DNA from 4 places in the Serratia sp. A07 genome. Region 3 is predicted to be linked to each of the others. Evidence: predicted binding sites of a transcription regulator. Region 3 holds the regulator's gene; each other region holds the start of a gene.

Region 1 (2,202 bases), on a different contig from region 3:
AGCAACGAACCGTTGTACAGCGCCTCTTTCACCAGCGCCGCGCCGGGCATGGTGCCCTTATTGAAGAACTGCGTGGATTCGACCTTGACCTGCTCGCTGTAGGCCGGCAGCGCCTGCTGGCGAATGCAGGAGGCGATGGCCGGGTGCAGGATCTCCGCCGCGCGGTTGAGCGGCGAGCCCACCAGGATCTTCTCCGGATTGAACAGATTGACCATGATTGCCAGAATGCGCCCCACGCTGTGCCCAACGCCGAGAATGATGTCCCGCGCCAGCTGATCGCCCGCCAGCGCGGCGTCGCACAGCGATTCGACGGTCAGCGGCGCGCCGTGCAGGCTGGAGCTCATCGAGCCGCTCAGCCGCTGCTGGGCGATCTCCAGCATGTTTTCGATGCTGGCCACGGTTTCGAGACAGCCGTGGTTGCCGCAGTAGCAGCGTTTGCCGTAGGGATCGACCTGGGTGTGGCCGATCTCCACCACGCTGTGGCTGCCGGCGTGCAGCACATGGCCGCCGGTGATCACCCCGGCACCGACGTTGTGGTCGATCACCACCTGAATGACGTTCTGGCTGCCGCGCGAGGCGCCGTACAGCGCCTCGGCCATGGTCCAGGCGCTGATATCGTGCTGCAGGTAAACCGGCAGGCCGGTGCGGGTTTCCAATGCCGGACCGAGCGGCATCTCCAGCGCGTCGTAAAACGGCATGCGATGCACCACGCCAGACTGCACGTCGATCATACCCGGCAGCGTGATGGCGATCGCCGTCAGCCGCTCCAGCTTGCTTTGGTGGCGGATAAAGAATTGGTCGACTTCGGTCAGGATGCGTTTCAGCAACGGTTCAGGGTGTTCGGCCGCCAGCGGCAGCTGCTCCTCAACCACCAGTTTGCTGCTGAGATCGCGCAGCGCCAGCGTGATGCTGCCGCGGCTGATGCGGGCGGACAGGTAGTGCCAGGCCTCGGTGTCCAGCACCAGCCCCACCGCCGGGCGGCCCCGGCTGCCGATTTCCTGGTACTCGGTTTCCTTGACCAGATGGGCTTCCAGCAGTTCGCGCACGATCTTGGTGATGCTGGCGGGCGCCAGCTGCGCGCGTTTTGACAGTTCGATGCGCGAAATCGGGCCCAGTTGATCGATTAGCCGATAAACCGCCCCCGCATTGGTCTGTTTGATTTGATCGATATGCCCAGGCTGCCCAACCGCAATCACAAACCTGCTCCTACTATTTTTCGCGCTTCTAAATAAAGACTAGGGGTTATGGTGGGGCTTTTGTCATACAGCGTCAACTATTTGATTCGTTATGTGATTTGCTGCACAAATTCCTCGCAATTTCAGCGTGAATTGATTTTTATTTGCCCAAGCTCAACGTCATTTCAGCATCAACGCCATCAGCGCCTGCGCGGCGGCGGTCAGCGGCCGCCGGCGGTGATGCACCAGCCACACTTCGGTGGTGGCGTCCGGCTCCGCCAGCGGCAAATAGCGCACGCCGTCCACCCGCACCCGGGCAAATGAGGCCGGCAGAATCGACACCCCCAACCCGGCGGAGACCAGCCCGATGATGGTCATCGCTTCCCCCACTTCCTGGGTGATGTACGGGGTAATGCCGGCCTTGCCGAGCAACAGCAGTATTTCGTCGTACAGCGCGGTGCCCACTTCGCGCGAGAAGAACACGAACGGCTCCTGCGCCAGATGTTGGAAACGCAGCGCGCCGCCGGGCGTTTCCGCCAGCGGATGCCCTTCCGGCACCACCGCCACCAGCGGTTCGCGCAGCAGCAGCTGGTAGTGGAGCGCCTCCGGCAGCCGCGTGTTGCGCATTACCCCCAGATCCAGCTCACCGTTCAGCAACGGCTCGATCTGCTGTTTGGTGTTGATTTCGCGCATTTTGATATGCACCTGCGGAGACTGCTGACGGAAAGCGCGCAGGCTGCGCGACACCACGCCGATGAAGGGCGCGGAAGAGGTAAAGCCGATGGTCATTTCCCCCAGCTCGCCGCGATCCAGACGCGCCGCCTTTTCCGCCGCCCGCCCGACCTGATCGAGCACCTGATAGGCTTCTTTGAGGAACATCTCCCCGGCCTGGGTCAAACTGACGTTGCGGTTGTTACGCGCCAGCAGCCGCGCGCCGACCATCTCTTCCAACGCCTGGATTTGCTGGCTGAGCGGCGGCTGGGAGATCCGCAGCCGTTCGGCGGCGCGGCCAAAATGCAGCTCTTCC
Region 2 (2,202 bases), on a different contig from region 3:
AGGATGCCGCCGTCGCGCGGATCTTCCACCACCACCGCGGCGCGCTGTCCCTTCAACACCGATTCGATGTACTGCTGCAGCGGTAAATCCAGCGTCAGGTAGATGTTCTTGCCGGCCTTCGGCGGCTGCTCCTTCAGCAGGCGGATCACCCGCCCGTGGTTATCCACCTCCACCTCCTGATAGCCGGTGGTGCCGTGCAGTTCGGACTCGTAATAGGCCTCGATGCCCTGTTTGCCAATGTTGCGGTCGGCGGCATAGTTCTCGCTCAGCCCGGCCTTGTCCAGGCGTTTGAGATCGTTGTCGTTGATCTTCGACACATAGCCCAGCACGTGCGCCAGCTGGGCGCCGTAAGGATATTCACGCTGTTGATAGGTATCGATCGTCACCCCGTCGAAACGGTATTGATTGACGGCAAAGCGCGCCACCTCGGTGTCGCTCAGCCCGGCTTTGAGCGTCACCGGTTTGTAGCGGCTGTTGTGTTGCATGTCGTCGCGAAACGCGCTGATGTCCTCCGGCGTCAAGTCGACGATCGGCGTCAGCGCCTGCAGCAGCGCCGCCATGTCGCTGATTTTGCTGGGCGTGACCTCGATACGATACAGTGTCACGTTTCGCACCAGCGGAATGCCGTTGCGATCGAAGATCAGCCCGCGGCTGGGGGCGATCGGCAGCATCTTGATGTCGTTCTGGTTGGAACGCGTCTGGTAAAAGCCGTGCTGGCGGATTTGCAGCCGGTAGAGATTGGCGATCAGCACGCCGAAACAGACCACCACCAGCGCCAGCGCTACGCCGGCCCGGCGGATAAACAGCCTCTCTTCCGCAGAGTGGTCGCGAATTTTTTCTTTTAACAGGGCCATGCGGTGCCGATACCTTTTGCGTCACATTTCCCCGCAAAATCAGGGAACTGAAAAGCCGGCAAGCATAGCGTTATCGGGCGCACCGCCCCATGAAAAGGTTGCTAATGAAATGGCATAACTGTTTCAGCATATTGGAATGTTACCGTCGGCGTTTTTTTCACCGCGCTTCCCATTGAGCCGCCGTTCGCCCCAATGCTACAATGTGATCTTAATCACACTATTCCCGATATTCCCCCGCATTCCCCTGTCGGCGCCCTGCCGGATGCGGCTTTTTGTTACAAAGGATCGAGTTCGATGAGTACCATTGCCACCGGTTTAGTCATGATGCGCTGGGAGTTGCTGAGCGCCGTGATGATGTTCTTCGCCAGCCAGTTAAACGTCGTTTGCCGTAAGACCAGCCGTAACGGCATGGCGTTCATGTTCAGCAGCCTGGGCCTGTTTACCGCCTGCTGGTTCGTGATGGGCCTGATGGGCATCCACCTTACCCTGGAAGCCTTCACCCAATTCTGGTCTTCGGCCTGGGATCGCTACGTGGACGTGGTCAGCACCATGCCGGTCGATTGGCCGATGCCGTAATCTCGCCGCAGGGGCGGCGCACCGGCCGCCCAGCGATTATTCCGTTTCCGTTGGCGGCGCCGCCGCCAGCCGCGCCATCAAGGCCCCCGCCTCAATCAACAGCGCCTGCTCCCGCTCCGTTAAACAGCTATCCATCGCCGCCAGCAGCCACGCCTCGCGTCGGCTGCGGCTTTGCTGCAGCAGGCCCAGCCCGGCGGGCGTCAGGCGCACTCGCACCCGGCGTTTGTCTTCGGCGTCCGGCGTGCGCACCAGCAAGTCATCGGCCTCCAGCTCACGCAACGCGGCCGCCAGGTTAGAGGAACGCATGCGCTCCGATTCCGCCAGCAGCGACGGCGTCGCCTCGCCGCCGTGGCGATCGATAGCCCCCAACAGCATCAGTTGGGCCCAGGATTTTTCGTCGCTGCGCGATTCGCGCCGTAAACGGCGCACCAGCGACATTAACTGCGTGCGCAGCAGCGTCACGTCTTCAGGATGATCTTTCTTCATTGGCATCAATCTAGCGTTCAGTTTATCCCTGCTTTCACACCGCCGGATCGCGCGGTGCCCTTCCTGGCTACCGCGCCGCTCTGGCTTAACCCAGTTACCTATGATAATATAGCTATTAATATATAGCAAAAAAGACACTGCATCGGCAGGGTTACGTTTGCTCACGCATTTGCCCCTCGCCGATTAATTTGCAGTGTTATTATTATTTTGCTTAATAAATCCCTCCTTATTCAACGTGGTACGGTAAGCCGATGGAAGCGTGGAAAGTCAATCTGATCTCGGTCTG
Region 3 (2,202 bases):
GAGAAGCGCTTCGAATGTTGATGATAGAGAATATCGTGCGCCACCACGCGCAGCCGGCCGGCGATCACCTGAGCATTGCGGCGAATGATCGCTTCGGCCTGGCTCTGCTCCACCAGTTTTTGCACCTCTTCCGGCAGATGCAGGCTGACGGTGATGTGCTCCTGCAGGTCCATCGCCACCTGAAAGGCGCGCTGCAGGCGCTTTTGCTCGAGATTGTTGGCGTGCGGCAGGAAATTAAGCTGTTGGTACAACAGGCTGATCAGGTCCATCACCTTTTGCTGGCGCACCAGCAGCGGCGGCAGCGCGGTCTGCGGATCGGTGTGCTGGGTCAGCAGCGAGTATTTGGCTTCGAAATAGTCCGCCAGTTCCAGGTAGAGCTGGCTCAGCGTCTCGCGCATCGGCTGCTCTTTCCACAGCTTGAACCAGAACCAGGTGAATAAGCCGTACCAGGCGGTGCCGATCGCGTACAGCAGCGGCGCCTGCCAGATAGGCACCGTGCCGGCCGTGCTGAGGGCGAAGATGGCGGCCACCAGCGCCGCCGGCAACAGCCGGGCGTGCAGCGGGCTGATTTCGCCGGTGACGCCGAGCAGCAGCGCCAGGCCCAGCATCAGCGCCGGCAGCGGCACGTGCCACAGCAGGGCCTGTTGCAGCAGCACGCTGCTGAAGGCGAACAGCGAACCGCCGACGATCAGTCGTTTAAAGAAGCGCTTATGCGGCGTATCCAGCCCGGCGATATTGCAGCAGGCGGGCACGAGGGAGAACATCAGGCCGAGCTGCAGCTGGCCTATCAGCAGGCCGAACAGCACCGGCAGGCACAACACCAGCGTTTGTCGCAGTGCGTAGTTGATTTCCGGGTGGTAGATCAGGCGGCGCCACATGGCAGAGAGCAGACAAAAAAACGGCGCAGACTGCGCCGTTTTTTCAGGGATTAACGGGTGCCGTAGACGACAATGGTTTTGCCGTGGGCGGAAATCAGGTTTTGATCTTCCAGCATTTTCAGAATACGGCCAACGGTTTCACGCGAGCAGCCGACGATCTGGCCGATCTCCTGACGGGTGATCTTGATCTGCATGCCGTCCGGGTGAGTCATGGCGTCAGGTTGCTTCGCCAGATTCAGCAGGGTTTGCGCGATGCGGCCGGTAACGTCCAGGAAGGCGAGGTTGCCCACTTTTTCGGAGGTGACCTGCAGGCGGCTCGCCATTTGGGCGGACAGACGCATCAGGATGTCCGGGTTCACCTGGATCAGCTGGCGGAATTTCTTGTAGGAAATTTCGGCCACTTCACAGGCGGTTTTCGCGCGAACCCAGGCGCTGCGCTCCTGGCCTTCTTCGAACAATCCGAGCTCGCCGATGAAATCCCCCTGGTTGAGGTAGGACAGGATCATCTCTTTACCTTCTTCATCCTTGATCAGCACCGCGACGGAGCCTTTCACGATGTAGTAAAGCGTTTCGGCCTTTTCACCTTGGTGAATCAGCGTACTCTTCGATGGATATTTGTGGATATGGCAATGAGACAGGAACCATTCGAGAGTAGGGTCTGTTTGCGGTTTGCCGAGAACCATTCGCTGTTATCCTCTGTTGTTATCGCTGCCTTGTGTCACAGGGGTCAGAGTTCCCTGTAAAACTCGCCTGTAGCCGCAGTCATGAGCGAGGGCTACCGGCAAGTTTTGAGGCGTGTCATAAAAATACGCTGTCGCTCTAGCATATTAACTTGCCGTAAGCGCTGCAAGCTACATTCTGTTAACATACCGGTAAAGGAGCCTTTCTCTGGGCGTTTCCCTGAAATTCAGTGTCCCGGAAAGATTTATTGCGGCTCTGTTTGTAGCACAGAGTAAGGCGGGTGTCTCGTGTTGTCTCGCTTCAGCATGATTAGCATCAGGTTACGTTGCCTGTTTCTATGCGAAAGCGTACTCTGATTTTAAGAAATCAACCGGAGTGACCAGAATGCAGGCAAGAGTTAAATGGGTGGAAGGGTTAACGTTTTTGGGGGAATCGGCCTCCGGCCACCAGGTCCTGATGGATGGCAACGCCGGTGATAAAGCGCCCAGCCCAATGGAGATGGTGCTGATGTCGGTGGGCGGCTGCAGCGCGATCGACGTGGTGTCCATCCTGCAAAAAGGGCGCAACGACGTGCGCGACTGTGAGGTGAAGCTGACCTCCGAGCGCCGCGAAGAAGCCCCGCGGTTGTTCACCCATATCAACC
Region 4 (2,202 bases), on a different contig from region 3:
TGATGAGCCGGCCGAAGCTGTTGCTGTTGGACGAGCCGAGCCTGGGGCTGGCGCCGATCGTGGTGCGGCAGATCTTCGGCGTGCTGCGCGAGCTGACCCGCAGCGGCATGACGCTGTTTCTGGTGGAGCAGAACGCCAACCACGCGCTGAAGCTGTCCGATCGCGGCTATGTGATGGTCAACGGCCAGATCCGCCTCACCGGCAGCGGGCAGGCGCTGTTGAACGATCCGGAGGTGAGAAAGGCCTATCTGGGCGGCGGCTGAGCGCCGCCCTTTGGGCAGGGAGGCCCGCGTTCAGAACTGGCGCTGCATCCAGCGCACGTTCAGCCGCACCAGGGCGATGATGGCGCTGGAGAGCAGCCGCAGCCCGCCGGGCATGTCGCGGCGGCGGATATCCAGCAGCAGCACGGTGCGCACCTGCGCGCTGTCGTTCCACACCTCGTGTTCGAAGGTATCGTCCCACAGCATGAACTCCCCCTCGTGCAGCCGGTATTCGCGGCCGTCCACTTTCAGCACCGCCGCCGGCACCCCGTCGGCGCGTTTGGGCATGTCCAGCACCAGATAGCCGCGCAGAATACCGCGGAACGGCCCGCGGTGGGGCGGCACCTGTTTACCGGGCGCCAGGAAGGAGAGCGAGGCGGACAGCACGTCCGGCGACGAGGCGATCAGCGCCGCCAGCGTCGGGCAGCGCGCCAGGTTGCGGGCGATCGGCTGGCCGTAGGCCTTCATGATGAACATGCGCCAGTCGCGCGCGTCGTTGGCGGAGATCGACTCCTGCTGGATCATGATCTCGTGAAAACGGGGAATATTGTGCAGATCGTGGGCGACGGTCAGCGCCTCCTCGCGGATCTGCCGCCATTGGGCGGTGAAACGTTCGGCGTCGGGGAACAGCGCGGCGCTGTCGAGCACCGGCTTGCCCTGAATGCGGCGATCGTATACATTGCGCAATGCGAGCACGGACCAATCATAAATCGCGGACATAATGACCTCGCCTCAGAAAACGCCAAATGGACACTGCGCGCGGTTCTTCGGCGCGGCGCGTCGTCTGCGGCGGCCGGAGGGGAAGAGCGGCAGGAAAAATTGGTACGCTTCAAGAGATTAGCACAGCATTTGTGCAACCGTGTGTCTGCGAATGTGTCGAAATGCGGCGAAAAAAACCACACAATTAAAGTGTGACGCGTATCGCATTTAGCGGGCCGGTTGGTTAAAATATCGCTACTTGCCCGCACCTGTCCGGATTTTGTTTACCATGGAACACGCTGCCGTTTCGCGCTCAACCGCCTGGTTGCGCGTGGTTATCCTCGCCGTCTCGGCCTTTATCTTCAACACCACCGAATTTATTCCGGTCGGTCTGCTGAGCGACATCGCCGCCAGCTTCTCGATGCAAACCGAACAGGTCGGCCTGATCATCACCATCTACGCCTGGATCGTCGCCGCCGCCTCGTTGGCGTGCATGCTGCTGACCAGCAAAATCGAGCGCCGCAAGCTGCTGATCGGCGTGTTCATGCTGTTTATCGCCAGCCACGTGCTGACCGCCGTGGCCTGGAATTTCACCACGCTGGTCATCTCGCGCGCCGGCGTGGCGCTGGCGCACTCGGTGTTCTGGTCGATCACCGCCTCGCTGGCGATCCGCGTGGCGCCGCCGGGCAAGAAAGCCCAGGCGCTGAGCCTGCTGGCGGGCGGCACCGCGCTGGCGATGGTGCTCGGGCTGCCGCTCGGGCGGGTGGTGGGGCAGCTGCTCGGCTGGCGCATGACCTTTATCGGCATCGCGGTGTGCGCCACCCTGGCGCTGGTGCTGCTGTGGCGCCTGCTGCCGGTGCTGAAAAGCGAGCACTCCGGTTCGCTGGCCAGCGTGCCGCTGCTGTTCAAACGCCCGGCGCTGCTGGCGCTGTACATGCTGACCGTCATCGTGGTGACGGCACACTTCACCGCCTACAGCTACATCGAGCCGTTTATCCAGACCGTGGCCGGGCTGTCGGAGAACTTCACCACGCTGATGCTGCTGCTGTTCGGCGCCGCCGGCATCGTCGGCAGCCTGCTGTTCAGCCGCTACAGCGAGCGTTTTCCTTCCGGCTTCTTTATCGGCGCCATCGCGCTGCTGGCCTTGAGCCTGCTGCTGCTGTTGCCGGCCGCCAGCAGCGAAAGCCACCTGACCGTGCTGTGCATCTTCTGGGGCATGGCGATCATGGCCATCGGCCTGTCG

The links. Region 3 encodes CRP, which controls carbon source genes, mostly activating them, when cyclic AMP is high. Its sites were predicted from a motif close to ATGTGANNNNNNTCACAT; they were not measured.
Region 1: mlc (sugar metabolism global transcriptional regulator Mlc) is a predicted target of CRP. The motif match lies at 1,288-1,305, and genes of this name have one in related genera.
Region 2: AC4PR2_RS16765 (YjcB family protein) is a predicted target of CRP. The motif match lies at 1,055-1,072, and genes of this name have one in related genera.
Region 4: AC4PR2_RS24385 (sugar transporter) is a predicted target of CRP. The motif match lies at 1,170-1,187, and genes of this name have one in related genera.

What each region holds. Positions count from the first base shown of each region.
Region 1 covers NZ_JBZXDO010000006.1:70,390-72,591, forward strand. The annotation lists gene mlc (sugar metabolism global transcriptional regulator Mlc) at 1-1,196, opposite strand, end outside; gene AC4PR2_RS08660 (LysR family transcriptional regulator) at 1,356-2,202, opposite strand, start outside.
Region 2 covers NZ_JBZXDO010000016.1:107,739-109,940, forward strand. The annotation lists gene mrdA (penicillin-binding protein 2) at 1-854, opposite strand, end outside; gene AC4PR2_RS16765 (YjcB family protein) at 1,149-1,430, shown strand; gene AC4PR2_RS16770 (MarR family transcriptional regulator) at 1,467-1,916, opposite strand; gene AC4PR2_RS16775 (multidrug efflux MFS transporter) at 2,168-2,202, shown strand, end outside.
Region 3 covers NZ_JBZXDO010000007.1:23,811-26,012, reverse strand. The annotation lists gene AC4PR2_RS09725 (YccS/YhfK family putative transporter) at 1-878, opposite strand, end outside; gene crp (cAMP-activated global transcriptional regulator CRP) at 929-1,561, opposite strand; gene AC4PR2_RS09715 (OsmC family protein) at 1,944-2,202, shown strand, end outside.
Region 4 covers NZ_JBZXDO010000041.1:7,202-9,403, forward strand. The annotation lists gene AC4PR2_RS24375 (ABC transporter ATP-binding protein) at 1-263, shown strand, start outside; gene AC4PR2_RS24380 (aspartyl/asparaginyl beta-hydroxylase domain-containing protein) at 294-980, opposite strand; gene AC4PR2_RS24385 (sugar transporter) at 1,249-2,202, shown strand, end outside.